DNA from 2 places in the Alsobacter sp. P4_H11 genome. Region 2 is predicted to be linked to the other one. Evidence: predicted binding sites of a transcription regulator. Region 2 holds the regulator's gene; the other holds the start of a gene.

Region 1 (15,109 bases), on a different contig from region 2:
CGCAGCGCCTGCCCGCAGGACGCGCCGGACGTCACGAACGAAAGATCGAGGATCGACAAGGGCAGCATGGGGCGCTCCGGCGCGGTGGTCTCCCCAATGTGTGCCGTCCGGGCGCAGCCGCAACCCCGCGTCGCGCAGGGCAGCGCGGCGTCCGGGGACCGGCGCAAGCAAAAGCCCCGGGGGTGAACCCGGGGCTTCGTTGATCCGAAGACAGACGCTGGAGCGTCAGGCGGCCTTCTGGTTCACCTGCTGCTCGGCGAGCTTGCTCAACAGCTCGTCGGTCTTCTTTTCTTCCTGCAGCGTCTGGTCGAGCAGCTTCACGGCGTCCTTCATGCCGAGCTGGCCGGCCCAGGTCTTCAGGGTGCCGTAGCGCGAGATCTCGTAATGCTCGACCGCCTGGGCGGCGGCGAGCAGCCCGGCGTCCAGCGCCTCGGACTCCTTGAACTCCTCGATCACTTCCTGGCTCTCCTCGACGATGCCGATGATCGCCTGGCAGGTCTTGCCGCGCGCGGGCTTGCCGAGTTGTTCGAAGATCTGCTCGAGGCGCTCGACCTGGCCTTCCGTCTCGTCGCGGTGACGCTCGAAAGCCTGCTTCAATTCGGGAGTCTTTGCGGCCTTCATCATCTTGGGCAGATTCCGGAGAATCTGCTTCTCTGCGTAATAAATGTCCTTGAGCGTCTCCAGAAAAAGATCATTCAAGGTTTTTTGCTTTGCGGTCGTGGCCATTCGGTCCTCCAAATTATGAATTCACTGCGCCCTCAACCCGGCGTCGTGGGTTCGGTTCCAAGCCTTGCGGCTCTGTCCGGATCAGGCGTGTGGGCCTGTCGCGCCCCAGTTCTGGGAGCCTTGTTCGGCCTCGCCGAGCTGCCGGAGCAAGGCGTGCCAACCCGGCGGCAGCGGCTCGAGCAAGGTTCTGCCAAGTTCTCCCTTCAGTCCCCGTGCGACCCGCTCCAAGGCGGAGTCGCGGCGATCAGGGACGACATGCTGAAGACCGGGGCGAGAAACGCCGGTCCATTCGTCCTCTGCTTCATCAACCATCCTGAATGCTCCTCGCTTGCAGTCTCAATTCGCGAGGTCGCACAACGTTCTTGTGGATTGTGCGAAATACAGGGTTTTACTGGAAATACTTCGAGGAGGGTTGCTGGCGCGCCCGGTTGACGTGCACTTGCGTGAGCCGCACTGTCGAATGCCAGAAGGCGATCTCCATGCACAGAATGCGCATGCGGCCATCCATTGCTTGTTCGCGAGGTTTCGCGATGCTCGCCACGCTGCTTTGCGGCGGTACGGCGTCCGAGGCCCAGGTCGCGGCTTGCCGGCTGGGAACCGCTGTGGCGGTCGCCGACCTGAAGATCAATCATGACGGAGATCTGGCGTCGCCCGATGGGCGGACCTGGATCGCTGCGGGCGCGGCCTCGGCGGCGGGCGGCGACGCCGACGTGGAGCGGCGACGGATGGACGCGGTGCGGCGCTTCATCGAGACCGGGCCCTTCGTGATCCATCCGGTGGCCGGTCGGCCCGACCGCTGGGGCCGGCTTTCCGGGGTGATCGCAAAAGTGGAACAGGGCGACGACCTCGCGCTGGCGCTGGTGCGCGAGGGGCTCGCCTCCGCCAATCCGGCCGAGTTGCCGGCGCGTTGCGGGGCTGCGCTCGCCAACGCGGAGGCGCAGGCAAGGCGCGGCGCAAGGGGCGCCTGGGCGCAGGCCCAAGCCCGCTTTGACGCCGGCGACCCGGCCGCCATCCTCCAGCAGGTCGGACGCTTCGCGGTGGTGGAAGGGCGAGTGGTGAGCACCAGCGAGCGCAAAACCCGCGCCTACCTCAATTTCGGCGAGAACTGGAGCGAGGACTTCACCGTCACGATTTCGAAACGCTCCTTGAACAGGATTGAAGCATCGGGCATGAGGTGGTCATCTCTGAAAGGGCTTCGCGTGCGGGTGCGTGGGGTCGTGGCCGAAAGCGGCGGTCCCGTCATCGAGATCAACGCTCCTGAGGACATCGAGCGAATCGAATGAGGCTCATGTCGGCCGGCGAGAGAACGGGGGCTCAGCTCCGGAAATGCGGATTCGGCGTCGACGGCGTCGTGGTTGCGGCTGATCGCGGGTGTGTCGAGATTGCCAGTCTGTAGGGGCGGACACGCCCATCCGAGCATGAACCTGACAGGCGTCGCTGTTCGCGCCCGCGTTCGCGTGGTCCCCTTCGCCGCCGTGCTGGCGCTTGCGCTGGGGCTGGCGGGCTGTGCGTCAGACCGGATCGGGTTCGGGGCCGGCACCGCGCCCAGCCTCCCCGCATCCGCGCCGCGGGTCACCGGCGTGGAGCCGGTCGGAAATCGCGAGCACAAGCGGCTGGTGGCCAATTTCGGCGGCGAATATCGCGCACCGGTGGCCGAGCGCCTGCTCAACGACGTGATGAAGCGCGTCGCGGCCGCGACCGATCGGCCGGATCAGCAATACCAGGTCACCATCCTGAACTCCCCGGTCGTGAACGCCTTCGCGCTGCCGAGCGGCAACCTTTACGTGACGCGCGGCCTGCTGGCTTTGGCGAACGACACGTCCGAGGTCGCGGCCGTGATGGCGCACGAAGTCGCGCATGTAACGCTGAGCCATGCCATGCAGCGGGCCGAGTTGGAGCGCCGGTCGGAGATCGTCAGCCGGGTTGTTTCGGAGGTCCTGAACGACCGTGACGCCCAGCAGGTCGTGCAGGCGCGCGGCAAGCTCACGCTCGCGAGCTTCTCGCGGTCGCAGGAACTCGAGGCGGACCAGATCGGCGTCAGGACGATCGCCAAGGCGGGGTTCGATCCGTTCGGGGCGGCGCGCTTCCTCGCTTCGCTGGGACGCCAATCCGCCATGCGGGCCACCATGCTGGGCGAAAAGGGTTCGCAGGGGCCGAACTTCCTGTCCACGCATCCGTCCACGCCGGAGCGCGTCTCGCAGGCCCTGACGGCCGCCCGTCAGATCCGTGCGCCCGGGATCGGTGAAACGGATCGCGAGCGCTACCTGCAGGCGATCTCCGGCATGACGTTCGGCGACGACCCGTCCGAGGGCGTGGTGCGGGGCAACCGGTTCATGCATCCGCAACTCGGCTTCGCGTTCACCGCGCCGGCGAGCTTCGTCTTGGAGAACTCCGCGTCGGCGGTGCTGGGGCTCGCGCCAGGCGGCGCGCAGGCGCTGCGCTTCGACAGCGTCAAGATGCCGGACGGCGTCGCGTTGCCGGCCTACATCGTGTCGGGCTGGATCGAGGGCGTCGAGGTCGGGCCGGTCGAGACTCTCACGGTGAACGGACTGCCGGCCGTCACCACGGTGGCAAAGGGCGAGGAGTGGACCTTCCGGCTCGCGGCCGTGCAGGCCGGGCAGGCGACCTACCGGTTCATTCTGGCGGCCAAGAACTACACGCCCGAGACCGACAGGTCCTTCCGGCAGGCGATCGAAAGCCTGCATTTGATGAGCCCCGAGGAGGCGTCCGGCGTGAAGCCTCTCAAGGTCGGGCTTGTCACCGCCCAGGCCGGCGACACGGTGGAGACGCTCGCGACCCGGATGGCGACAGACCGGCCGGTGGAGCGCTTCCAACTGCTGAACGGCATCGAGCGCAACGGCCCGGTTCGCCCCGGCACAGTCTACAAGATCATCGTCGAGTAGGGTTACGTCGCGCGCCGTTCAGATCAGGACCGCGCTCGGTTCCGGGTGGCTTTCCAGCAGGGCGCGGCGGAGCTTCTCCAGCGCGCGGCTTTCGATCTGGCGGACACGCTCCTTGGAGATGCCGAGCCGATCGCCCAGCGACTCCAGCGTGGCGGTCTGCTCCGAGAGGCGACGCTCCCGCAGGATGTTGAGCTCGCGCTCTGACAACACCGTGAGGGCGGACCGCAGCCACTTTACGCGGCGCTCGGAGTCGATCGCCTCGCCGACGGCCTCATCCGGCAAGGGTGCGTTGTCGACCAGGAAGTCGACGCGCTCGGCCGCGCCGGAATCGTTGTCGGTCAGCGGCGCATTGAGCGACATGTCGGAACCAGACAGCCGCGCTTCCATCAGCGCGACGTCGTTGCGCGACACGCCGACCGCGGTCGCGATCTCCTGGTGGACGTCGATCGTGCTGTCGCCGGCTGCGGACTGGGACAGTCGGGCGCGAATGCGCCGGAGATTGAAGAACAGGGCCTTCTGGGCCGAGCTGGTGCCGCCACGGACGATGGACCAGTTGCGCAGGATGTAGTCCTGGATCGAAGCCCTGATCCACCACGTCGCGTAAGTGGAGAAGCGAACCTCACGCTCGGGCTCGAAACGGGCGCCGGCCTCCAACAGGCCGACATGGCCTTCCTGGATCAGGTCGGCCATCGGCAGGCCGTAGTGGCGGAAGCGGGCCGCAATCGCGATCACCAGCCGCATATGCGCCGAGGCGAGTTTGTGAAGCGCCACCTGGTCCTTGCAATCCTTCCAACGCACCGCAAGGCCATGTTCCTCTTCTCGCGAGAGGAACGGGGCGTCCATGGCCGCCTTCACGAAGGTGCGTCGCACACCCGAGATCTCACCCATGCCGGCCTCCGTATCGGATCCTGATTGTCTCTACGCGTTCGTGATCGGTCCGGATCACCGGCGGCCCGCCCGAGGGCCGTTCCGGCCTTGTGATCCCCCACGATCGCCGCCACCCTGAAGCGGCAGGGGGCTGTACGGTTCAACGCCAAAAGGGAGCATCGCCGCATGGCGCTCGATCGACGCATCATCGAACTCTACGACGAGTACACCCACAAGCCCCTGGCCCGCAGAACGTTCCTCGAACGCCTGTCGGCCCTGGCGGGCTCGTCGGCGGCGGCGAGCGCCGCCCTCGTCGCGTTGGAGCCGAACTACGCCCATGCGGCTCTGGTTCCCGAGACGGATCCGCGCATCGTCGCCGAGCGGGTGCGAACCAACGTCGCGGGGGTGGATATCGCCGGCTACCTGGCCCGCCCGAAGGACGACGCCAGGCGCCCGGCCGTGATCGTGCTGCATGAGAACCGGGGCCTCAATGCTCATATCGAGGACGTTGCGCGTCGCCTCGCTGCCGCGGGGTTCCTGACCCTTGCGGGCGACTTTCTGCTGCCGCTCGGGGGCACGCCGCCGGACGCCGACGCAGCGCGCGACCTGTTCGCGAAACTCACGGGCGAGAGCGTCGTGAGCCAGGCCGGCGCAATGATGACGTTTCTCAAGGACCATCCGAATGGCGGCGGAAAGGTCGGGGCGGTCGGCTTCTGCTGGGGCGGCGGCATGGTCAACATCCTGGCGACGCGCGAGCCGCGCCTCGGCGCCGGGGTCGCGTTCTATGGCGTCGCGCCGCCGAGCGAAGCCGTGGCGCGCATCAAGGCGCCGATGATGCTGCATTATGCGGGACTGGATACCCGTGTGAACGCCGGCATCCCGGGCTATGACGCCGCCCTGAAGGAGGCGGGCGTCCAACACACGATCTTCATCTACAAGGACGTCAACCACGCCTTCCACAATGACACGAGCGCCGAGCGCTACAACCAGGAAGCCGCCACGCTGGCCTTTGACCGGACGGTGGCGTTCTTCAAGGAAAAGCTCGCCTCTTGACCTGCGCCCGTGGCGGCGCGGCGCAGTCTTCCGAACGAAAGAGCCCGGCGCGAAGCCGGGCTCTTTGAATTCTCGGAGAAGGAGCCGATCAGGCGGCTTCTTCCTGGTCGTCCTCGGCCTCGTTCGCGGCCTCCGGCTCGACTTCGGCGTCCGCATCCGCGTCGGCGGTCTTGAGGCGCTTCGGCGACTTGGCCAACTGCGACTCGATCAGCTTCAGGGCCTCGGTCTCGTGCAGCCGGTTCACGGCCGCGACTTCGCGGGCCATCCGGTCGAGGGCGGCCTCGTAGAGCTGGCGCTCGGAATAGGACTGCTCAGGCTGGGCGTCAGAACGATGGAGGTCGCGCACCACTTCGGCGATCGCGATCAGGTCGCCCGAGTTGATCTTCGCCTCGTACTCCTGCGCGCGGCGGGACCACATGGTGCGCTTGATGCGGGCGCGGCCCGTGATGGTCTCAAGCGCCTTGGTGACCAGCGTGTTCTCGGCCAGCTTGCGCATGCCCACCGAGGTGGCCTTGGCGGTCGGCACCCGCAGGGTCATCTTGTCCTTCTCGAAGGAGATGACGAACAGCTCCAGCTTGAAGCCGGCGACTTCCTGCTCCTCGATCGCCATGATCTGGCCGACGCCGTGCGCCGGATAGACGACGAATTCACCCGTCTTGTAACCTTGGCGATTGGCGCTCTTCTTAGCGGTCGTCATATTCAGGACATCTCCCTGAGGCCGGGCCCAGTGGGCCAAGCCGCCACGTGCGAAGGCCGGCCGAAGCCGACGAATAACCCCGCGGCGCGAATTGGATATTCACGCCGTCTCATGATTCAGCCGAAAAAATCGAAAACGCTTGCCAGTCCCGCTCAGCCACTAGCGGGGCATTTCACTCAAAGATTGGGTCAGAGTAAGGGGCGAGCGCGCCAGATGTGATCGACTAAACACACCCTATCACAAATGGGTGTGTGAATCAAAGGTTTCGAGCCGCTGTCGCTCTGTTGCGGCAGCGACTCTCCCTTGCGGCGGGGCGACCCCTCGGCGGAATCAGTCGCCCTGGCCGGGGTTCGGCGAGAAATATTTGTCGAGCTTGCCGGGTTCACCGTCATGCTCCTTTGCGTCGCCAGGCGCGTCGCGCTTCACCGTGATGTTGGGCCAGCCCTTGGCGTATTCGGCGTTCAGCTTCAGCCAGGGCTCGAGGCCGGACTCGGTGTCGGGCTTGATCGCCTCGGCGGGACATTCCGGCTCGCAGACGCCGCAGTCGATGCACTCGTCGGGGTGGATGACGAGCATGTTCTCGCCCTCGTAGAAGCAGTCCACCGGACACACTTCCACGCAGTCCATGTACTTGCACTTGATGCAGTTTTCGACGACGACATACGTCATTGCGAACTCCCGGGCCGGCAGCGCCGGCGCAAGGACGAGGCGCGATCTGCGATCCGCGCGCCCACGTCCTTTCGAATATCCGCCGCCCTTCACGATCGCGAAGAGGCGTCGGGTTGGTCCCTCACGGTCGGATGCCTAGCCGAGACGCAAAGCGCTGGCAATACGCACGCCGTCGCGCCTCAGCCGCTCACGTCCTCATAGAGGGTCTGCGCGTCCGGAAAGGAGCCGCGTCGTTCGGCCACGCCGGTGACGCGGACAACCCTCACGGCGTGCGGCAGGGCCAGCGTCAGGACGTCGCCGACCGCTAGCCCGCGCGCCGGGTTGGTGACGCGCGCGCCGTTCACGCGGACGCGGCCATTCTCGATCAGCTCCGACGAGACCGTGCGGGTCTTGGCGAAGCGCGCATAGACCAGCCACTTGTCGAGGCGCTGGCGATCGGCTGCGCCGCCTTCCGGCTCACGGTCCTGCGAGGACCCGGACCCGTGGCGGCGCGCCATGCGGTCGTCAGCCCTTTTGCTTGGACTCGAGCTCGGCCTTCAGGGCGAGCAGCTTGGCGAAGGGCGAGTTGGGATCGGGCGCCTTCTCGCGCGGCGGACGATCGGTCCAACCGCCGGCGGGCTTTCCACCGCCGCCCGGCTTGCCGCCGAACTTGCCTGGGCCGCCGCGGTTGGGGCCGCCCTTGCCGAAGCGGTCGTCACGCCGCGGGCCGCGATGATCGGGACGATCGCCCTGCGGACGGTTGTCGCCGCGGTGATCCGGCCGGCTGGCCGGCCGAGCGTCCTGTCGGTTCTCGCCGCCGCCCTCGGGGCGCGGGGGGCGTGGTCCGCGCTCGGGCCGGGGACCACGATCGGGGCGGGGGCCGCGCTCGCCCTGCGGGGCTTCGCCCGGAGCTGCGCCGTTGCGGGCATGACCGTTGCGCGCTTGGCCGTTGCGCTCCTGGCCATTGCGCTCCTGGCCACGCGCGTTGCGATCGCGGGCGGGGCGCTGCCCACCCTGGTGGCGATGCTGGCGCCAGACCTCGATCAGGATCGGCTCGGCGGGAGCTGCCGGCTCGGCGGTTTCGGCCGGAGCGTCGACCGGGGCGTCGGAGCCGGCCGCATCGACCATCGGCTGGGCCGTGAGGGCTGTCTCGGAGTCGTCGGCCGAAGCCGGCTGGGCGACCGCCTCCGCGGTGGCGGGCTGAGCCGCATCCCCAGCGTCGAGAGCAGCGGCCGTGTCTGCGGCCTCGGGGGCGACCCCGCCGGCGGCGAAGTCTGCCGCGATGGCGTCGAGCGGCGTGGGCTCGGAGGCTTCGGAGCCGACATCGGCCGTCGCGGCCTCCGCCGGCGCAGCCGTTTCGCCCTCGGGGGCGTCCGTAACCGTTTCGGTCGAGGCTGCTTCCGCGACGCTCGCGTCCGCGACGCCCGCGTCCGTGGCGGCTGCCTCGGTGGCGGAGGCTTCCGCAGGCGCATCGGCCGCCGGAGCAACGGCCTGCACGGCCGGCGTGGTCGGCGCCATCGGGGCGAGCGCGACCGTGATGGCCGGGCCCGGGCGACGGTCGACGAGGTAGCCGAGCGACCGCAGGATCGAGGCGAAATCCTCGCCCGCGCAGCCGCAGAGCGACGTCATCGCGGTGGTGACCACGAAGCCTTCGCCATCGGCGGCTCCGGCCGGCGGCTCGCCGGGCGTCACGCCGGGGCGATAGTGGATCGCCGGGCGGATCAGGTCCGCCAGGCGCTCCAGAATGTCGACGCGCACGGCGCGCTCGCCGCAAACGCGGAAGCCGGCGGCGCGGTAAAGGCCGCGCGCCACTTCCTTGTCGACCGGGATGGAGGTGCGGCCCGAAGCCGCCAGATGCAGGATGTCGTCGAGCCCCTTGGGCTCGGGACCGCCATGCTTCAGCGCCCAGAGCTGGGCCGCCAGCCCGCGCGGGGCGGGCTTCAGCAGGGCCGGGACGGTGAGATGGTAGGCGCCGAAGCGCACGCCGAAATTGCGCAGCGCGCCGCGGCCTTCCTGGTCGAGATGCTTCATCTCGTCCGCGACCTTGGAGCGCTCCAGCACGCCCAGCGCCTCGGCGATCTGGAACGCGAGGCCGCGCGCGATGCCGGTCAGCGTCTCGGCGTTCTCGAGCTTCAGCAGCGGTCCGAGCAGCTTTTCGACATGCGCCTTGATCCAGAGATCGAGGCGGGCCTGGACCTGCTCGCGCGATCCGCCGGTGAGCTGCTCGTCCGCCAGAAGGCGCAGGCGCGGCTCAAGCAGCTTTTCGCCGGCCGTCAGCTTGGCGACCACCTCGCCCTGCCAGCGCACAGCGCCGTCATTGGCGAGCACGAAGGCGTCGTCGCCCGCGCCCGACAGCCGCGCAGCGCGCGTGTCGATCTCGTTGGCAAGCGCCTTCAGGGCCGCATTGCGCAACGCCTTGGCCTCAGGGCCGCCGGCCTGCGGATCCGGCGCAAACTGGAATCCGTGCAGCCGGCCGACCGCGTGGCCTTCGACGAGCACGTCGCCCGCCGCCGTGATTTCCGCCTCGAGCATCGCATTCTCTCTCAGGCGCCGCATGAGCACGCTCGTGCGGCGGTCCACAAATCGTTGCGCCAAACGCTCGTGCAATGCGTCGGACAGCCTGTCCTCTACCTGACGGGTGACGCGCTGCCAATGCTCAGGATCGCGAAGCCAGTCCGGCCGGTTGGCCACGAAGGTCCAGGTGCGACCTTGGGCGATGCGGTTCGACAGGGTGTCGAGGTCGCCATCCGTCCTGTCCACTTCGGCCACCCGGGCCGCGAACCAGTCTTCCGAAAGGCGGCCGTCGCGCATGAGCTGGCGGTAGATCGTGCCCACCAGGTCGGCATGGGCGGCCGGCGCCACGCGGCGATAGTCCGGCACCTGGCAGACGTCCCACAGCCGCGACACCGCGGCAGGGCTCGACGCGAAGGCCTTGAGTTCGGGATCGTGCGCGACCGTCTCGAGCGCGATCACGTCATCGGCCGGGATCGCCCGGGTGAGGCCCTGTTCGGCGGGATTGCGGTCCAGCGAAGCGACGAGCCGCGCGACCGTGCCGAAATCGAGCTCGGGATTGCGCCATTGCAGCACCTTCACGGCGTCGAAGACGTGGTCCTCCAACGAACGCGCGAGCTCCGTGTCGAAGGGCTCGCACCGGCCCGTGGTGCCGAAGGTGCCGTCGCGCAGGTGCCGGCCGGCGCGGCCCGCGATCTGGCCGAACTCGGCCGGATTGAGCCGCCGGTGCATGGCGCCGTCGAACTTGCGGTCGGCCGCGAAGGCGACGTGATCGACATCGAGGTTCAGTCCCATCCCGATCGCGTCAGTGGCGATCAGGTAGTCGACATCGCCCGACTGGTACATCTCGACCTGGGCGTTGCGGGTGCGGGGCGACAAGGCGCCCATCACGACCGCGGCTCCCCCGCGCTGGCGGCGGATCAGCTCCGCGATCGCGTAGACCTCCTCGGCCGAGAAGGCCACGATGGCGCTGCGCCGCGGGAGGCGGGTGAGCTTCTTCTCGCCCGCGAAGGTGAGCTGCGACAGGCGGGGTCGCGACACGATGTTGGCGCCGGGCAGCAGCCGTTCGATCAGCGGCTTCATGGTGGCGGCGCCGATCAGCAGGGTCTCGGACCGGCCGCGCATGTTCAGCAGGCGATCGGTGAAGACGTGGCCGCGGTCGCGGTCGGCCGCGAGCTGGATCTCGTCGATGGCCACGAACGGCACCTCGAGATCGCGCGGCATCGCCTCCACGGTGGCGACCCAGAACCGGGCCCCCGGCGGCTTGATCTTCTCCTCGCCGGTGACGAGCGCGACCGCGTCCACCGAGGTTCGCTCGACGAGGCGCTGGTAGACCTCGCGGGCGAGCAGGCGCAGCGGCAGGCCAATGAGCCCGCCGCCGTGCGCCACCATGCGCTCGATCGCCAGATGCGTCTTGCCGGTGTTGGTCGGCCCGAGCACGGCCGTGACGCCGCGCGCGCGAATGGAAGGCGGAAGGGAGCGTGGCAGCATCGGACCTGGATATGGGGAGAGGCCGGTGCGCCGGCGAGCATGGGCGCGGCCATTGGCCAAGGTCGGGAGTTGTTTCGTGCAGTCGTTTAGCACGGAGCCGGGCGACGCTGGCACAAAATAAAGCGAACGGGCCCCGAACGAATCGGGGTCGAATCGGCGTTTCGGCGCGAGTCTTCCGCGACTCGCAGAAAGTTGTGCGAACCGGGCGGCCGGGTCTGGCCGAGGTGAATTGCGTTGTTCGCCCCCGGCAACCGCGAACAGGCAAACAGGCTGGATTCGCGCCGGAGTCGAGCGGTCCTGGCAAGACTCTCCGTTTGTGAACGGATTCTTTCAGTTGCGGCCAGGATCTTTCCTGTGGGCGTTAGCAATTGGGCCAGGGCGCGAACAGAGGGGGCCCGAATCACTGCGAACCCAAGCACAGCCTCAATCGTGCGGCGCGCTGGATTTGGACGTCGGGATCACTCGACCGGATTGGCGTTAGGGCTTCGTCCCGAAGTGAGAACCCGAGGCGCGCGAAGGCTCGCCGCATTTACGAAAGGCCGGAAGCCAGAACGGAGCGGGCACGAATCGCTGGTGCGTGAGGCGGTGCATGGGCCTTGCGGGCCACTCCCGATGGCTCGCGGCGCCATCAGGCGTTAATCCGCGATCCCGCCGCGGGACGCTGCTTCAGCCCGGTGGCGCCTGCGGGTTTTTGGCCGCCAGTTAACAAAGCGGAACAGGCCCGAACAGAGCGGGCACGAATCACTGCGCGCTGTTCTGCGGCCTCAAGCGGCGCGCTTTCGGATGGAGCGCCAGCGGGGTCCGGAGGAGGGCGGTCGTTAACATTTGTCCCGACGCGGGATCAGCGACAACGAGCCCCGGTTGACTCCAAGAGTTAATGATCAGCTTCAATCCGCCGCGACCGTGGCTCGTTCCTTGTTCATGAAGCGGAACAGCGCCGAACGGAGCGGGCACGAATCGCTGCGACGCCAGCGCCCGCCTCGGGCCGCGAACGCCGGCCCGCGCCGAGGCGCGACCTGTTCGACGCCATGGCGTTAACCTGACGTCCCGGTACGGGACTCGATGCTTGTCCGTCGTGAAACGCCCGGCAGGGGCCGGCGAAATCCGAAAGATGGACAGAGTGTGAAGCACTCCGGGAGCCACGCGGGGCGCCCGCCTTTACGATTGGCCGTAACCGGGAACGGGACGGGCACGAATCACCGGCAACCCTATCCGGACAGGCGCTTGCGCGTTCTCTGACCGTCCAAATGCACATCAAAAAAGCGCCCCGGCGTTAACCGGAGCGCTTCGTTTTGGCGCGTCGCGAGGTGGGCGAAGGGCCGTCAGTTGCGCTGCTGTTCGGCCGACGCGGCCCGGGCCGCCGTGGTGGTCGGCGCGCCGCCGGCGTCGGCCGTGCGGGTGATGCTGAACTTGGTCGCCTCGATCACGGTGGAGCCCACCATGGTGCGCACCGCGATCCGGACCGGCACCAGCGCGTGCGCGGATTCCACCGGCGCGAGCCAGGCCTCCATGTCGCGGTTGTCGGCCATGAACTGCGTCGCCTTGCGGCCGGTGCGATGGCCCGAGATCGGCGTGTAGCGCGCCGAGCAGACGACCACCGGCCCCTTGTAGCCGGGGACGTCCACGTCCTTCTTGCCCGTATAGCTGAGCGTGACGTCGAAGCGGCCTGCGCCGTCGAAGACCGGGATGGTGCGATCGCAGGAAGCCGGCTCGAGCAGCGGCCCTCGGCCCGCCACCGGGAACAGGAGCGCGCTGACGGGATCCACCACGCCGCGCTTGTGGCTGTCCAGCACCGGCACACGGTCGACCTTGACGTCCAGGGGCGGGTTGATCTCCACGGCCGCGACGTCGCCGGCCTTGAGCGCCATCTGGACGGTATAGACCTGGCTGCCGCCGCCGGAGGAGAGCGCGTAGGTGGCGGGGAGGAGCTTGCCGCCCGCATTGACGCCCGTCGCCACGCCGGCGCCGCGCCCGCTGGTCAGCATGCCGGCGAGCCCGGTCATCTTGGCCTGGACGTCGAGCTTGTAGCTCTCGCGCGTCACCGACCCGGTCATGGAAGCGGTGCCGATCGGAAGGCCGGCCAGCGTGAGGCCGTACTGGATGGCGACGTTGTCGGCGCGAGCCGGGATGGCGGCCACCAGGACGGTCGCCGCGATCGAGGCCGCAGCGGCGAGGCGAGCCTTCGAGCCTTGAGGGGGATTTTCGGTCATGGCGATCATGGTTTCCCGGTCTGGCCTCGCCAGATCCGCACGATGGGGTTGTTTCGCGCGCGAAAGCGTCGGATTCGTGGCGCGTTGATCATGGCTGATTCGCGGGCTATCAGGCGAATGAGAGCGATGGCGCGCGTTTTCACCGCCGGTTTGGCGGTTGACGCTGCTGCGGCTCGCCACTATAGAGCAGCCACCATTTGATTGCTGCGTGGGTTCCGGCGGCGGCCTCGGCCGCCTTCTGCTTTTCGGCGACACCATCGTCGTGAGACCCGCGGCTCAGAACACGAAGGACGATCGACCATGGCGCGTCGGTGTGAGTTGACGGGCAAGGGTGTGCAGTCGGGCCACCTGGTGAGCCATTCGAACCGCAAGACCAAGCGGCGGTTCCTGCCGAACCTGTTCCATGTGACGCTTCAGTCGGACTCGCTGCAGCGCGCCGTGCGCATGCGCGTTTCGGCTCATGCGCTGCGCTCCGTGGAGCACCGCGGCGGCCTCGACGCGTTCCTGGCGAAGTCCTCGGAAGAGACGCTGTCGCAGGGCGCCCGCGAGCTGAAGCGCGAGATCGCCAAGAAGGCCGTTTCGAACCAGGCAGTGGCCAACGAGTCCGTGGCGGCGCAGTAAGCGCCTTCATCCTCTTTGGATTGCCACGCCTGAAGCCTCGCCCCGCGGCGGGGCTTTTCGCGTATAGGACGGGCTCAGGCCCCAGGAGCGTCGCCATGTTGTCGATCCGTGATTTCAGGACCCTGGCACTGCCCGTTGTCGCGATGACGCTGGTCGTCGTGGCTTCCAATATCCTGGTGCAGCACCCGTTCGCGTATTGGGGATTGGGCGACTACCTGACCTGGGGGGCGTTCACCTATCCGGTGTCGTTCCTGGTGACGGACCTCACCAATCGCCGCTATGGCGTCGGCGTCGCCCGCAAGCTCGTGATCGTCGGCTTCGTGATCGCGGTCGTGCTTTCGGTCGCGCTCGCGACGCCCCGCATCGCGATTGCGTCCGGTACGGCGTTCCTGGTCGGCCAGCTTCTCGACGTGTCGGTGTTCAACCAGCTGCGGCGGCAGACCTGGTGGCGCGCGCCGCTGGTCGGCAGCGTCGTGGGTTCGGCGCTCGATACGCTGCTGTTCTTCTCCATCGCTTTCGCGGGCGACCCCGAGATGTCCGTGATGATCCCGTTCCTCGGCCAGCACCCGATGGCGCTCTGGCAGAGCCTGGCGATCAGCGATTTCGCCGTGAAGCTCGTGATCGCTCTTCTGTCGCTGCTGCCCTATGGCGCGCTGATGGCCGTGATCCTGCCCATGGAAAAGGCCGAGCCGCAGCCGGCTCGCTGAGCCCCGGCCCAGGCGCGGCGCTGCCGGTCGTCCCGCACGGCGCCGCGGGCGGGCGAATCTGGTAAGCCTGCCCCATGGCGATGGCGGACGCTCCCGACACGAACACCCAAGCGCAAGGCGCGCTGATCGCCGAGGTGCTGACGCCCGTCGCGCTGGACCAGACCTATTCCTACGTGGCGCCGGATCATCTCGACCTCGAGCCGGGCTGCGTCGTGCAGGTTCCGTTTGGCCCGCGCGAGACGGTCGGCGTGGTCTGGGAGCTGCGCCGCCGGCCGTCCGGCTCCAACCTCAAGAAAATCGCCGCAAAGATCGCCTGCCCGCCCCTGCCCGACAATCTGCGCAAGCTGGTGGACTGGGTCGCGCGCTACACGCTCGCGCCCAAGGGCATGGTGCTGCGCATGGCGCTGCGCGCGCCCGAGCCCGACGCCACGCCCGAGCGCATCACCACGGGCGTGCGGCTCGCGGGCCCGCCTCCCGGGCGCATGACTCCCGCGCGTGCGCGCGTGCTTGCGGCCGCCGAGGGCGGCTACGCCCTGCCCAAGCGCGCGCTGGCGGACGCGGCCGCCGTGAGCGTGGGCGTGATCGACGGCCTCATCGACGAAGGCACGCTGGAGACGGTCGGGATACCGCCGCCGCCGATCGCGCCGCGGCCGGATCCGGACCATCAGCACCCCG
Region 2 (15,109 bases):
TGGTCCGCAAGAGGCGGTGCTGTAGCATCAATGTCCGGCGAGGTTAAGGGCGCCGCGCGCGGGGCTTGCGGGCATGGGGGAGGGCGGCTGGCCATCGGGCCGGGGCAGGGCTGCCGCGCAGGCGCTGCGCGGCGGGCGGCTGTCCGGCGTCGGCGGCGGCTGGGCCGCCTGGGGCGAGGCCGTCGCGGGCGGCCTCGCGCATATCCGCGGGTTGTTCGAGCAGGAGATCGAGGAGCGGCGGCTCTTCCTGTGGCTGCCCGTCGCGGTCGGCCTCGGCGTGCTGCTGTACTTCTCGGCCGACCAGGAGCCGTCGCTCTGGGCGCCGGGAGTCACGGCAGCGATCGCGGCCGGCGCCGCGATGGCGCTGCGGCTTCGCTCGCGCGCCGGTTCCGGCGTCGCGATCGCGCTGCTGGCCGTGGCGGCGGGCTTTTTCGCCGCGACGCTGCGCACGCGCCTGATGGCCGCGCCCGTGCTCGACCGGGTCCGCGTCGGAAAGCTCACGGGCGTCGTCGAGGGCATGGACACCCGCATCGCCGGCGGCAGGCTGATGATCCGCGTCATCGCCATGGAAGGCGTGGAGCCCGCCGCGCTGCCCTACCGCGTGCGGGTGACGACCCCGAACCACCCGACCGTGAAGCCCGGCGAAACGATCCGCGCCACCGCCCGGCTCCTGCCGCCGCCCGAGCCGTCGCGCCCTGGCGGCTACAATTTCGCCCGCGACGCTTTTTTCGGCGCGATCGGGGCGGTGGGTTCGCTGGCCGGCAAGATCGAGCTCGACCCGGCGCCGGCGGCCCTTCCGCTTGACCTGCGTGTCTTCGCGGCCATCGACCGCGCCCGCAACGACATGACCGAGCGCATCGCCCGCAGCATCGGCGGGGCGGCGGGCGGCGTCGCGGCCGCACTGGTGACGGGCAAGCGCGGGCTCATCCCGGAGGCCGTCAACGACGATCTGCGCGCCGCCGGCATCTACCACGTGGTGTCAATCTCGGGGCTTCATCTGGTGCTGGCCGCCGGCATGGTGTTCTGGCTGGTGCGCGCCGCCCTGGCGCTCTCGCCGGGGCTGGCCTTGCGCCGCCCGATCAAGAAATGGGCCGCGCTCTGCGCCATGCTGGCCGGCGCCGGCTACACGGTGTTCGCGGGCGGCGACGTCGCCACCGTGCGCTCGCTCGTGATGACGCTGGTGCTGCTGGGCGCCATCCTGGTGGACCGGCCGGCGCTCTCCATGCGCAATCTTGCCCTTGCGGCGCTGCTGCTCCTGCTGATCGAGCCCGAGAGCGCGCTGGCGCCCGGCTTCCAGATGTCATTCGCGGCCGTGGCGGCGCTGATCGCCGTTTTCGAGCGGCCGGGCGGGGCCGGCTCGGATCCCGAGGCCGGGACCTTTGTCGGGCTGGGTCTCGCCCCACCGCCCGCCAAGGCGCCCGCGAAGGGCTGGCCGGCGAGAATCCTGGACGGCTTGCGCCACCATGCGGTCGGCACCGTGCTGTCCACCCTCGTCGCTGAGGCCGCCACGGGCGCCTATGGGCTCTACCATTTCCAGCGCTACACGCCCTTCGGGCTGGTCGGCAACGCCCTGACGCTGCCGCTGGTGTCGCTGGTGGTGATGCCGGCCGCGCTGCTGGGCGCGATCGCCTACCCGTTCGGGCTCGATGGGCCGATCTGGCAGATCATGGGCCTCGGCGTGGAGGGCATGCTGCGCATTTCCGCGAGGGTGCGCGCCTGGCCGGGCTCCACCCAGGCCATCCCCGCCTTCGGCATGGCGGCGGTGCTCTGCCTGACGATGGCGCTGCTGTGGCTGACGCTATGGCGCACCGCCCTGCGCTGGGCCAGCGTTCCGCTGGCGCTGCTCGGGGCCGGGCTGGCCGCCTCCGCGCAGGCGCCCGACATCGTGATGGCGCGCGATGGCCGCGCCCTGGCGGTGCGCGGCCCGGACGGGCGCCTCGTGCTGGTCGGCCGGCAGGCCGGCGCCTTCGTGACCGAGCAGTGGCTGCGCGCCGACGGAGACGTGCGAAACGCCGGCGACGCCACGCTGGGCGCGGGCGCGCGTTGCGACCCGCTCGGCTGCGTAGTGCGCCTGCCGGACGGGCGCGCGGTGTCGCAAGTGCTGGTCGCCGGGGCTTTCGAGGAGGACTGCCGCCGCGCGGCCGTGATCGTGACGCCGCTGCAGGCGCCGCCCTGGTGCGACAAGCCGCTCGTGATGGACCGCACCCGCCTCTCGGTCGCCGGCGCCACGGCGCTCACCGCAACGGCGGACGGCTTCATGGCGGCGAGCGAACGCACGGCGTTGCGGGACCGGCCGTGGCTGCCGCACCCTCCGGTCAGGAAGCCGGCTGAACCCACGGCAGCGGCGGCGAAAGCTGCACGCTCAGCGCCCGCGACGCCCGGCGGCGGAGCCGCTCCAGCCGTCGACGATCCTGACGATCCCGGCCCGCCGGCGGAGCCGTGAGCCAGACCGCGCTTGACCGGCGCTCACCGTGTAAGGCTCCCGCCAGTCGGCCTGGCGCGCTGCCGAGGCCGGGCGTCGCGCCTCAGTATTTCCGGACGAGGCTCACAAGCTTGCCCTGGATCTGCACCCGGTCGGGGCCGAGCACCCGCGTCTCGTAGGCCGGGTTGGCGGCCTCCAGCGCAATGGACGATCCCTTGCGCCGAAGCCGCTTCAAGGTGGCTTCCTCGTCGTCGATCAGCGCCACGATGATGTCGCCGCTGTTGGCGTTGTCCTGCTTGCGGATCACCACGGTGTCGCCGTCCAGGATGCCGGCGTCCACCATCGAGTCGCCGCGCACCTCGAGGGCGTAGTGCTCGCCCGTGGACAGGAGGTCCGGCGGGAGGCTGATCGTGTGGCTGCGCGACTGGATGGCCGAGATCGGCGTGCCGGCCGCGATGCGTCCCATCACAGGCACCGCCACGTTCTGGTTCGCCTCTTCGCCCAGCGGCGACTTCGGGCGCACCTTGCCGAGATTGCCCTCGATCACGCTCGGGCTGAACCGTCCGCGCGGCGCTGCGCCGGGCAGGGACTGCTCGGGCATGCGCAGCACCTCGAGGGCGCGCGCCCGGTTGGGCAGGCGGCGAATGAAGCCACGCTCCTCCAGCGCCATGATGAGCCGGTGGATGCCAGACTTGGAGCGCAGCTCCAGCGCTTCCTTCATCTCGTCGAAGGAGGGCGGCACCCCGTCCTCCCGCAGGCGGTCATGAATGAAGCGCAGAAGTTCATGCTGCTTTCGCGTCAACATCGCCCGATCCCGCCCTGATGGACCATCGGGCGCCTGCGCCCGACTCAGTCAAAACAAATCACGAACAAACCATACATGTTCATTCTGTGTTCCGCAATCGTGCTGGTTCAAAAGTTGCAATTTCGCCAACCCGAGTCGATCAGAAGCGGATCACGCGGCAAGGCTCGCCGGCCTTTGCGGCGGGGGCGTGCGGCGCGCGCAGCACCAGCCCGTCAGCCTGCGCGAGGATGCGCAGCATGGACGAGTCCTGGACGGCGGCCGGATAGGCCACCGGGCGTCCATCGGGGCCGGGCTCGAACCTGGCGCGCAGGTAGTCCTGGCGACCGTCATTGGCCGGCACGTCGACGCCCAGCAGCCCGGGCTCGGTCGGGTCATCGCCCGCTTGCGGGTCGCCCTGCAGGGCGCGCAACAGCGGAACCAGGAACAGGCGCCCGCACAGGATGGAGGCGACGGGGTTTCCCGGCAGGCCGAGAATGCGCATCGCGCCCATCTGGCCGAAGATCAGCGGCTTGCCCGGCCGCATCGCGATGCGCCAGAAACCAAGCTGCATGCCGCGCTGGGTGAGGGCGGACTGGACGAGATCGTGGTCGCCGACCGATGCGCCGCCCAGCGTGACGAGCACGTCCGCGCCTTGCGCGAGCGCGGTCTCGATCGCGCCTTCCAGCGCCGCGAAGCTGTCGCCCGCGATGCCGAGATCGATGGGCTCGCCGCCGGCCCGGCGGGCGATCGCCGCGAGCGCGTAGGAGTTGGACGTCACGATCTGGTCCGGGCGCGCGGCTGCGCCGGGGCGCACGAGTTCGTCGCCCGTGGCCAGGATGGCGACGCGTGGTTTTCGGCGAACGGAGAGGCGCGGCAGGCCCATGGCGGCCGCCAGCGCCACGGTGCGCGGGTTCAGCCTGTGCCCGGCGGCGAGAAGCTCTTCGCCGGCGCTGAAATCGAGCCCGGCCGGCCGCACGAAGGCGCCCGCCTGCACGGCCTCGCGCACCGTCACGGCGTCGCGGTCGGCCGTCGCGTTCTCCTGGATCAGGATCGCGTCCGCGCCCTCCGGCACCGGCGCGCCCGTGAAGATGCGGACGGCTTCGCCGGGCCCCACCGCGCCCGGGAAGGCCCGGCCGGCCGGCGCCTTGCCGATCACCCGCAGGGTCGCGCCCACGAAGGCGTCGGCGGCGCGGACCGCGTAGCCGTCCATCGCGGAGGCCGGGAAGGGCGGCTGGGTGCGGGTGGCGGCGAGCGGCGCCGCCAGAGTGCGGTCGAGCGCTTCCGCGATCGCGACCTCTTCGGCCGGCAAAGGCTCGGCGGCCGCGGCCAGCACCCGCCGCAGCGCCTCGTCGACGGCCAGGAGGGGTTCGGCCGCCACGCTCAGCGAGGCCCGGCGGTGGGAGCGTCGGCGCGCCAGGTCCCGGATTTGCCGCCGTCCTTTTCGAGGAGGCGCACGCCCTCGATGCGCATGCCGCGGTCGGCGGCCTTCACCATGTCATAGATGGTGAGGCAGGCGACCGACACGGCCGTGAGCGCCTCCATCTCGACGCCGGTCTGCCCGGACACCTTCACGGTGGCCGAAACGCGGACGCCGGGCAGCGTATCGTCGAGAACGAGCTCCACCGCAACCTTGGAGACCATCAGCGGGTGGCAGAGCGGAATGAGCTCGTGGGTTTTCTTGGCCGCCATGATGCCGGCCACGCGCGCGACGCCGAGCACGTCGCCCTTCTTGGCGTCGCCGGCGCGGATCAGCGCCACGGTTTCGGCCAGCATCACGACACGACCTTCCGCCACCGCGACGCGCGACGTCACGGCCTTCTCGGAGACGTCCACCATGCTGGCCGCGCCGCTGGCGTCGATGTGGGTGAGCTCGCTCATGCGGCGCCGGCCTGCGTGGCGGCCCCGGCTTTTCCGCCCGCGACTTGGTCACCGAACAGCAGCGCGCGCGTGGCCGCGGCCACGTCGGGCTGCCGCATCAGGCTCTCGCCCACCAGATACGTGTCGATGCGCGAGGCCGAGAGCCGCCGCGTGTCCGCATGCGTGAAGATGCCGCTCTCGCCCACAATGATGCGGTCCGCCGGAATATGCGTTGCGAGCTCCTCGCACACCGAAAGGCTCACCTCGAAGGTGCGCAGGTTGCGGTTGTTAACGCCGACCATCCTCGTGCCGAGCGGCAGGGCGCGGTCGAGCTCGGCGCGGTCGTGCACTTCCACCAGCACGTCCATGCCGAGCGCATGCGCGGTGTCGGTCAGGAGGCGCGCATCCGCATCCGAAAGGCTCGCCATGATCACCAGGATGCAATCGGCGCCCCAGGCGCGGGCCTCGAACACCTGGTAGGGCTCGAACAGGAAATCCTTGCGCAGGGCCGGCAGCCCGGAGGCCTCGCGCGCCTGGGCGAGGTATTCGGGCTTGCCCTGAAAGGATGGCTCGTCCGTGAGCACCGAGAGGCAGCTCGCGCCGCCCTCCGCATAGGCCTTGGCCAGCGAGGGCGGATCGAAATCGGCCCGGATGAGCCCCTTGGACGGGCTCGCCTTCTTGATCTCGGCGATCAGGGCCGGGCGGCCCTGCGCGAGATGCGCCTCGATGGCGCGCACGAAGCCGCGGGGAGGGGCCGCCGCAAGGGCGCGGCGCTCGATCTCGGCCGGCGACACGCGGGCCTTGGCGGCCTCGATCTCGCGGCGCTTATAGGCTTCGATCCTGGCGAGAATGTCCGACATGGCGCTCAGGCGTTGGAGGCTGTGACGAGCCGGTCCAGCACGCCCTTCACGGCGCCGCTGTCGATCGCCTGCTGGGCCATGCCGGCGCCCTCGCGCAAGGTATGCGCCTTGCCGGCCACCACGAGCCCGGCGGCGGCGTTCAGCACCGCGATGTCGCGATAGGGCGTCTTCTCGCCGAACACCACTGCGCGCAGCGCGGCGGCGTTGTGGTCGGCCTCGCCGCCTTTCAGGTCCTGCGGGCGCGCGCGCTCCAGCCCGGCTTCCTCGGGCGTGATCACGAAGCGGCGGATCTCGCCATCCTCCAGCGCAACAACGGCGGTTTCGCCCGTGGTGGTGATCTCGTCCAGGCCGTCGCGGCCATACACCACCCAGACGCGCTCGGAGCCGAGCACCTTGAGGGTTTCGGCGATGGGCTGCAGCCAGCTTTCGGAGAACACGCCCAGAACCTGGCGCTTCACGCTCGCCGGGTTGGAGAGCGGGCCCAGGATGTTGAAGATCGTGCGGGTGCCGAGCTCGACGCGCACCGGCGCGACATGGCGCATGGAGGCGTGGTGCGTGGGCGCGAACATGAAGCCGACGCCGGCTTCGGCGATGCAGTGCGTCACCTTCTCGGGCTCGAGGCCGACCTTGACGCCGAGCGCGGCCAGCACGTCCGCCGCGCCCGATTTGGAGGAGGCCGCGCGATTGCCGTGCTTGGCGACCGGCACGCCGCACGCGGCCGTGATCATGGCGGCCAGCGTGGACACGTTGTAGCTGCCGGAGTTGTCGCCGCCGGTGCCGACGATGTCGATGGCGTCGGCCGGCGCCTGCACGCGCAGCATCTTGGCCCGCATGGTCGCGACAGCGCCCGCGATCTCGTCCACGGTCTCGCCGCGTACGCGCAGCGCCATCAGGAACGCGCCGGTCTGCGCCAACGTCGAGCCGCCCGACAGGATCGTGTCGAAGGCGTCCTCGGCCTCCTCGCGCGACAGCGGGCTGCCGGCGGCCACCTTGGCGATGATGGGCTTGAAAGCGTCCATGGCGAGGCTCCGCAGCGGCTCAGGCGACCGCCCGCCCGCGTCTCGTCTTATTCCATTCGGATGCGAGGTCGAGGAAATTCTTGAGGATCAGCAGGCCGTGCTCGGACTGGATGCTCTCGGGGTGAAACTGCACGCCGTGGACGGGCAGGGACTTGTGCGAGAGGCCCATCACGAGCCCGTCCTCGCTCTCCGCCGTGATCGCGAGGTCGGCCGGAAAGCCGTCCCGCTCCACCACGAGCGAGTGGTAGCGCGTCGCCCGGAACGGCCCGTTGATGCCGCGAAACACCGTCTGGCCGCCATGGTGGATGGTCGACACCTTGCCGTGCATCGGCAGCGGCGCGCGCACCACGCGCCCGCCGAAGGCTTGGCCCATGGCCTGCAGCCCGAGGCAAACGCCGAAGATCGGGACCTCGCCGGCCGCCTTGTCGATCACGTCGAGGATGATGCCGGACTCGCCCGGCGTGCCGGGCCCTGGCGACAGCACGATCACGTCGGGGCCGCCGGCCAGCACCTCGCGCGTCGTCACCTGGTCGTTGCGCACCACGGTCACGCTGGCCCCGAGCCTGCCGAGGTCGTGGTAGAGGTTCCAGGTGAAGCTGTCGTAGTTGTCGATCAGGGTGACGGCGGTCATGCGGGCGGGTCCGGCTGCGCGTTTCTTTTGCGGCGCTCAGGATGAGGCGTCAAGGCGGGGCGGCTTTACCCTTCTCCCCGGCACGAGGAGAAGGTGGCCCGAAGGGCCGGATGAGGGTTCTCGCGTCCGATCCCGGCATCCCCCTCATCCGACCTCGCTGCGCTCGGCCACCTCCTCCCCGTTCCGGGGAGAAGGGCTCGTCGCCGCCCATGCAGACGGTTCCGTTACCAAGTGTCACCCAAAGTGATTTTGCGCGACGCGGGCCGAGAGCTTAAGCCTCGGCGCAGGGTCAACGGGCATGGAGCAGCCATATGTGCGGCATCGTCGGAATTCTGGGAACAACGCCGGTCGCCTCCATGATCGTGGACGGGCTGAAGCGCCTGGAATACCGGGGATATGACTCCGCCGGCGTCGCCACGCTGGAGCACGGCCATCTCGAGCGCCGCCGCGCCGAGGGCAAGCTGCGCAACCTGGAAGCGCGCCTGCGCGAGCAGCCGCTGGACGGGCTCATCGGCATCGGCCACACGCGCTGGGCCACGCATGGCAAGCCCACGGAGCGCAACGCCCATCCCCACGCCACCAACAAGCTCGCGGTGGTGCACAACGGCATAATCGAGAATTTCCGCGAGCTGCGCGCCGAGCTCGAGGCCGACGGCGTCCGGTTCGAGTCCGAGACCGACACCGAGGTCGTCGCCCAGTACGTCACCCGCGAGATGCGCCGCACCAACGACCCCATCGCGGCCGTTGCGGCCTCGCTGCGCCGGTTCCGCGGCGCTTTCGCGCTCGGCTTCGTGTTCGAGGGCGAGGAGGACCTGCTGATCGGCGCCCGCCGCGGCGCGCCGCTGGCGATCGGCTGGGGGGAGGGCGAGATGTATCTCGGATCCGACGCCCTGGCGCTCGCGCCCTTCACGGACACCATCACCTATCTGGAAGAGGGCGACTGGGTGATCCTGCGCCGCGACGGCGCCGAGATCCGCGACGAGAACAACCGCGTCGTCACCCGCGCCAAGCTAAAGAGCGCGGCCGGAGCCTTCCTGGTCGACAAGGGCTCGCACAAGCACTTCATGGCCAAGGAGATCCACGAGCAGCCTGAAGTAGTCGGCCGCACGCTGGCCCACTACATGGACATGGCGACCGGGCGCGTGCGCCTGCCGTTCGAGACGCCGTTCAGCTGGCGCGATCTCGACCGCATCACGATCACGGCCTGCGGCACCGCCTATATCGCGGGCATAATCGGCAAATACTGGTTCGAGCGCTTCGCCCGCCTGCCGGTGGAGATCGACGTCGCCTCCGAGTTCCGCTACCGCGAGGCGCCCTTGCCCAAGAACGGGCTGGCGCTGTTCATCTCGCAGTCCGGCGAAACGGCCGACACGCTGGCCAGCCTGCGCTACGCCAAGGAGAACGGCCAGAAGATCCTCTCCGTCGTCAACGTCCCGACCTCCTCGATCGCGCGCGAAAGCGACGTGGTCGCGCCCACGCTGGCGGGCGTCGAGGTCGGCGTCGCCTCCACCAAGGCGTTCACGTGCCAGCTCACCGTGCTGGCCTGCCTGGCGGTGGCGGCCGGCCTGGAGCGCGGCACGCTGTCGGAAGCCGAGGGCCTGCGCCTCGTCACCGAGCTCATCGCCACGCCCGGCCTGATGGCCGATGCACTCAAGCATGAGCCCGCGATCGAGCAGGTGGCGCGCGACATCTCCAAGGTCACGGACGTGCTCTATCTCGGCCGCGGCACCAGCTACCCGATGGCGCTGGAAGGCGCGCTGAAGCTCAAGGAGATCTCCTATATTCACGCCGAGGCCTATGCGGCCGGCGAGCTGAAGCACGGCCCCATCGCGCTGATCGACGAGACCATGCCGGTGATCGTGATCGCGCCGCGCGACGCCATCTACGAGAAAACCGTTTCCAACATGCAGGAAGTCGCCGCGCGCGGCGGCCGCATCGTGCTGATCTCGGACGAGCACGCGGCCGCCGAGTCCGGCCTCTCCGGGCTGGAGAGCGTGGTGATGCCCGCCATGGGGCCGGACTTCGCCCCGATCGTTTACGCGGTCCCGGTGCAGCTCCTCGCCTATTACGCCGCCGTCGCGCTCGGCAAGGACGTCGACCAGCCGCGCAACCTGGCCAAGTCGGTCACCGTGGAGTAGCGGCGGGCCCGATCCAGTTCCCGTTCGCCCTCCTGCTCGCCGTCATCCCCGGGACCTGCGCAGTAGGTCGGGAAGTGGATCCAGAGCGGCCGCGCTCACCCCTGGATCCCCTCCCGGCGCTCCGCGCCGCCGGGGATGACGGGGAGCTCTTCAACGCCGCCGCCGCACCTGCGCCCGTCCAAGCCCCGCTCTTGTGCATTGCGCAATCGGCCGCCATTTCGCAGGATGCGGCGACGCATTGGCGCAGGAGAAACCGTTCGCATGACCACCCAGCCGGCCAAGACCCCCGAGCCGAGCCTGGCGGCGTCGCCCTTCATCGCGCCCGTTCCGCCGCCGAAACGAACGGCGCGGCATCGGCTGCGAGCTTATTTCCTCACCGGCATCGTGGTGGCCGGGCCGCTGGCTATCACGGCCTACATCACCTGGTGGTTCATCAACCTGGTGGACGGCTGGGTGAAGCCGTTCATCCCGGTCGCCTACCTGCCCGAGACCTATCTGAAATACCCGATCCCGGGCTTTGGCCTCATTGTCGCGCTGTTCGGGCTGACGCTGCTGGGCTTCCTTACCGCCAACCTTGTCGGCCGCTCGCTGCTGGATTTCGGCGAGACGCTGCTCGGACGAATGCCGGTCGTGCGCGGGCTCTACAAGAGCGTGAAGCAGATCTTCGAGACCGTGTTCTCGCAGTCCGGCACCTCGTTCCGCACCGTCGGCCTCGTGCAGTTCCCGGCCAAGGGCATGTGGTCGATCGTGTTTCTCTCAACCCCGCCGCAGGGCGAGCTGGCCGAGAGCATGCCGGGACGCGACGAACATGTCGCCGTGTTCATGCCGTGCACTCCAAACCCGACCACCGGCTTCTTCTTTTACCTGCCGCGCGCCGAGGTGATCGAGCTATCCATCTCGGTGGACGAGGGCGCCAAGCTGATCATGTCGGCCGGCCTGATCCAGCCCGACGGCCAGCGTCGCCTCGCCAAGCTCGCCGAAGCCGCGAAGACTCGCCGGCATGTCCCGGAGGCGGAGGCGCCGCTCGAAGCTGCGCAGTAGACGCCCCCAATAGACGTAGGCTTTAGGTGCATCTTGTCCAATAAGCCGAAACGAATTCCAGAGAATTCGAGCCTATCGTCCGGCCGAAAGCGGCGTTCGACCGCGACCATTGCAAGAGAGATCGTCATGCCGCAGGCCGTTTCCGACGCGTTGATCACACCCGTCATTCTGTGTGGAGGGTCTGGCACCCGTCTGTGGCCTGCGTCGCGCAAATGCATGCCAAAGCAGTTCATTCCGCTCACCGGCCCGCTCTCGATGTTCCAGGACACGGTCAAGCGCGTGTCCGATGCGAACTGCTTCGCGGCCCCCATCATGGTCACCAGCGACGAGTTCCGCTTCGTGGTCGCCGAGCAGCTGCGCGAGATCGACACGCAGGCCGAGATCGTGCTGGAGCCGTCGCCCCGTGACTCGGGCCCCGCCGTCGCGGTCGCGGCCGTTCTGGCGGGCGCCCGCCACAAGCGCGGTCTCGTCCTGATCCTGCCGTCCGACCATCTCATCCCGGACGCCGCAGAATTCACGGCCGCCTGCATGGAAGCCGCCAAGGGCGCGCAGGACGGGTTCATCATGACGCTGGGCGTCGCGCCCACCGGCCCGGCCACCGGCTATGGCTATATCCGCCCGTCGCGGGCCACCGGTTCGGGCGGCGCGCTTGCCGTGGAGGCTTTCGTCGAGAAGCCCGATCTCGCCACGGCCAAGACCTATGTCGAGCAGGGTTATCTCTGGAACAGCGGCAACTTCCTGTTCCGCGCCGACGTGATGCTGGACGAGTTGAGCCAGTTCGCGCCCGACATGCGCCGCGCCGCCGAGGCGGCTGTCGCCCAAGCCACCCGCGACCTCGATTTCCTGCGCCTCGCCCCCGAGGCCTTTGCGGCCGCGCCCAAGAAGTCGATCGACTACGCGGTTCTGGAGCACACCCGCAAGGCCGCCGTTCTCCCTGTGTCGTTCCGCTGGTCGGACCTCGGCGAATGGGACGCCGTGCTGGCCAATTCCGAGCGCGACGCCAACGGCAACTCGCTCTCCGGCAACGTCCATGTGCGCAACGCCAACAACAGCCTTGTGCACAGCGAAGGCATGCTGACGGCGGTTCTCGGACTGGACGACGTGGTGGTGGTCACCACCCAGGACGCCGTGCTGGTGACGAGTCGTGCCGCCTCGCCGCAGGTCAAGGATCTCGTCGAGAGCCTGAAGGCTTCCGGCCACGCCGAGGCGACCGAGCACCTGCGCATGCACCGCCCCTGGGGCTGGTACCAGCGCGTCGACATCGGAACGCGTTTCCAGGTGAAGCGCATCATGGTGCGCCCCGGCGCCCAGCTGTCGCTGCAGAAGCACTTCCACCGGGCCGAGCACTGGGTCGTGGTGCGCGGCACCGCCGAGGTCACGCGCGACGCTGAGGTCCTGCTGCTGCAGGAAAACGAGTCCGTCTACCTGCCGCTCGGCTGCGTCCACCGCCTCACCAACCCGGGCAAGATCCCGCTGGAGCTGATCGAGGTCCAGGTCGGCAGCTACACGGGCGAGGACGACATCGTCCGCATCACGGACGTGTACGGCCGCTCGGCCTGAAATCCTCCCCGTCATTGCGAGGAGCGCAGCGACGCGGCAATCCAGGCGCCGGGCATGGAGCTCGACGCCGGGCCCCTGGATTGCTTCGCTGCGCTCGCAATGCCGGGAGGGTGGCCTCAACGTTGAAAGCAAGCGTCCGACTGGATGGGCCTTCATCCGGCGACCTGCGGAGCAGGTCGGGATGAGCCCGGAATCCTCCCCGTCATTGCGAGGAGCGCAGCGACGCGGCAATCCAGGCGCCGGGCATGAAGCTCGACGCCGCACCTCTGGATTGCTTCGCTTCGCTCGCAATAACGGGAGGGTGGCCTCAACGTTGAAAGCAAGCGTCCGACTGGATGGGCCGTCATCCCCGGCGACCTGCGGAGCAGGTCGGGAAGGGGATCCAGGGGCAAAGGCGCTCACCGCTGGATCCCCTTCCCGGCGCTTCGCGCCGCCGGGGATGACGGAGAGAGTCGAGCCTTAAAATACTGAGTTGACGAAGGCCGCGCGCCTTACCCCGCCCGGAGCAGCCGGATCGCGGCGTCGCGTTCGAACAGATAGAGCAGCACGCGGAGGGCCTGGCCGCGGTCGCCGGCGAGGTCCGGGTCCGTCGCGAGCGCCAGCTTGGCGTCGTCGCGAGCGGCCTGCAGCAGCTCGCCGTGCAGCTCCGGGATGGCGAGGCGAAAACCGGGCATGCCGGACTGGCGCGTGCCCAGCACGTCGCCTTCGCCGCGCAGCTTCAGGTCTTCCTCGGCGATCTCGAAGCCGTCCTCGGTGCGGCGCATGGTTTCCAGCCGCGCCTTGGCGACTTCGCCGAGCGGGCCGCGATACAGCAGCAGGCAGCTCGATTTGCCGGAGCCCCGGCCGACGCGGCCACGCAGCTGGTGCAACTGCGCCAGGCCGAACTGCTCGGCGTGCTCGATCACCATGATGGTGGCGTTCGGCACGTCCACGCCGACCTCGATCACCGTGGTGGCGACCAGCACGGAGGTTTCGCCCGCCGCGAAGGCCGCCATGGCGGCGTCCTTCTCCTTGCCCTTCATCTGGCCGTGCACGAGCCCGACGCGCGGCCCGAAAATGCGGGTCAGCGTCTCGAAGCGCTCCTGGGCGGCGGCGAGGTCGAGCTCCTCGTTCTCCTCCACGAGCGGGCACACCCAATAGGCCTGCGCGCCTGTTTCGATCGCCCGGCCGACGCCGGCCACCACCTCGTCCAGCCGGTCGAGCGGCACGATGCGGGTGTCGATGGGCTGGCGGCCGGCCGGCTTCTCGCGCAGCACCGAGACGTCCATGTCGCCGAAATAGGACAGCACCAGCGTGCGCGGAATGGGAGTGGCGGTCATCACCAGCACGTCCACGGCCTCGCCCTTGCGCGACAAAGCGAGGCGCTGGTGCACGCCGAAGCGATGCTGCTCGTCCACCACCGCCATGCCGAGATCCGCAAAGGCGACCTCCTCCTGAAACAGCGCATGCGTGCCGAACAGGATGTCGATGTCCCCGGCCGCCAGCGCCTCCAGGGTGGTGCGTCGGCTCGTGCCCTTGTCGCGGCCCGTCAGCAGCGCGGTGCGCAGCCCGGCGGCTTCGGCCAGCGGCTTCAGCTTCTCGTAGTGCTGGCGTGACAGGATCTCGGTGGGGGCCATCAGGGCCGCCTGCCGCCCGGCCTCCACCACGCTCGCCATGGCGAGCAGCGCCACTACGGTCTTGCCCGATCCGACGTCGCCCTGCAGCAGCCGCAGCATGCGTTCGGGCGTCGCGAGATCGCGGCGGATGTCCTCCAGCGCGGCCGTCTGCGCGCCCGTGAGCGAGAAGGGCAGGGCGGCCAGGATGCGGCCCGCAATGCGGCCGTCGCCGACCTGCGAGCGGCCGGCGGCCTTCTTCATGTGCTGGCGGGCCAGCAGCAGCGCGAGCTGGCTCGCCAGCAACTCGTCATAGGCGAGCCGCTGCCTGGCCTTGACGTCCGCCGCCAGCGCGGCGGCCGAGATCGGCCGGTGGAGGTCACCGAGCGCGTGACCGAAGGTGGGCAGGCGGCGCGCCCGCATCCAGGCCTCGTCCTGCCATTCTGGCAGCTCGGGCAGGTTTTCCAGCGCCGCCGCGGCCGCCTTGGCGACCACGCGAGGGCCAAGGCCAGCCGTTAGGCCGTAGACGGGCTCGAAGGCCGGCATGGCGGCGAGCCCGGCGGCGTCCACGACGCGGTCGGGATGCACCATTTGCAGCCGCCCGTCCCACTGCTCCAGCTTGCCGGAGATCCAGCGCTTTTCACCCAGCGGCAGCAGCTGCTCCATGCGCCGCTGGCTGGCGTGAAAGAACACCAGCGCGACGTCGCCGGTGCCGTCCGATGCGATGACCCGGTAGGGCCCGTTGCGCCTGTTCGGCGGCGGCGGGCGATGCTCCTCGACGGTGACCTCCAGCGTCACGATCGTGTCGAGCGGCGCCTCGACGATGCGCGGCTTGGCGCTGCGGTCGATGACGCCGTGCGGCAGGTGGAACAGGAGGTCGAGCACGCGCGCGCCGCGGCCCGGCTCGCCGAGCAGTATGTCGAACAGCAGCGCCATCTTCGGCCCGACGCCGGGGAGTGTCGCGACGGGCGCGAAAAGCGGATTTAGCAGGGCAGGGCGCATGGTTCGATTCGGATGGCTCGGCAGGGAGCATACATGCGGCGCATCAGCCTCGCCGCCAATCCGTCAGGATCACCGGACCGGCCGGGTCGATCACCTGCGCGGGGCCGGCCGCGAGGCCATGGCGCGCCAGCACGGATTCGGCTGTTTCGCTTGGGGCCGCCGTCCCGAACAGCCGGCGTCCACCCGGCACGCGCACCCCGATC

What was found. Region 2 encodes LexA, which represses DNA repair genes until DNA is damaged. Its sites were predicted from a motif close to TGTTCNNNNTGTGTTCNG; they were not measured.
Region 1: a site for LexA is predicted at 11,008-11,025, ahead of AC1DSZ_RS21335 (helicase-related protein). Genes of this name have one in related genera too.

Annotation. Positions count from the first base shown of each region.
Region 1 is NZ_JBFUKI010000014.1:25,100-40,208, forward strand. Features, by position in the region: gene AC1DSZ_RS21290 (LLM class flavin-dependent oxidoreductase) at 1-68, opposite strand, end outside; gene AC1DSZ_RS21295 (YciE/YciF ferroxidase family protein) at 226-726, opposite strand; gene AC1DSZ_RS21300 (hypothetical protein) at 1,329-2,009, shown strand; gene AC1DSZ_RS21305 (M48 family metalloprotease) at 2,145-3,629, shown strand; gene AC1DSZ_RS21310 (RNA polymerase factor sigma-32) at 3,648-4,517, opposite strand; gene AC1DSZ_RS21315 (dienelactone hydrolase family protein) at 4,683-5,549, shown strand; gene AC1DSZ_RS21320 (CarD family transcriptional regulator) at 5,638-6,246, opposite strand; gene fdxA (ferredoxin FdxA) at 6,577-6,915, opposite strand; gene AC1DSZ_RS21330 (RNA-binding S4 domain-containing protein) at 7,095-7,412, opposite strand; gene AC1DSZ_RS21335 (helicase-related protein) at 7,420-10,896, opposite strand; gene AC1DSZ_RS21340 (DUF3108 domain-containing protein) at 12,219-13,106, opposite strand; gene rpmB (50S ribosomal protein L28) at 13,407-13,727, shown strand; gene AC1DSZ_RS21350 (queuosine precursor transporter) at 13,823-14,434, shown strand; gene AC1DSZ_RS21355 (primosomal protein N') at 14,509-15,109, shown strand, end outside.
Region 2 is NZ_JBFUKI010000005.1:348,897-364,005, reverse strand. Features, by position in the region: gene AC1DSZ_RS11300 (ComEC/Rec2 family competence protein) at 74-2,443, shown strand; gene lexA (transcriptional repressor LexA) at 2,526-3,227, opposite strand; gene AC1DSZ_RS11290 (molybdopterin molybdotransferase MoeA) at 3,367-4,584, opposite strand; gene moaC (cyclic pyranopterin monophosphate synthase MoaC) at 4,587-5,084, opposite strand; gene trpC (indole-3-glycerol phosphate synthase TrpC) at 5,081-5,923, opposite strand; gene trpD (anthranilate phosphoribosyltransferase) at 5,929-6,942, opposite strand; gene AC1DSZ_RS11270 (anthranilate synthase component II) at 6,962-7,573, opposite strand; gene glmS (glutamine--fructose-6-phosphate transaminase (isomerizing)) at 7,885-9,711, shown strand; gene AC1DSZ_RS11260 (DUF502 domain-containing protein) at 9,973-10,752, shown strand; gene AC1DSZ_RS11255 (mannose-1-phosphate guanylyltransferase/mannose-6-phosphate isomerase) at 10,879-12,312, shown strand; gene recG (ATP-dependent DNA helicase RecG) at 12,804-14,906, opposite strand; gene AC1DSZ_RS11245 (dihydrofolate reductase family protein) at 14,950-15,109, opposite strand, start outside.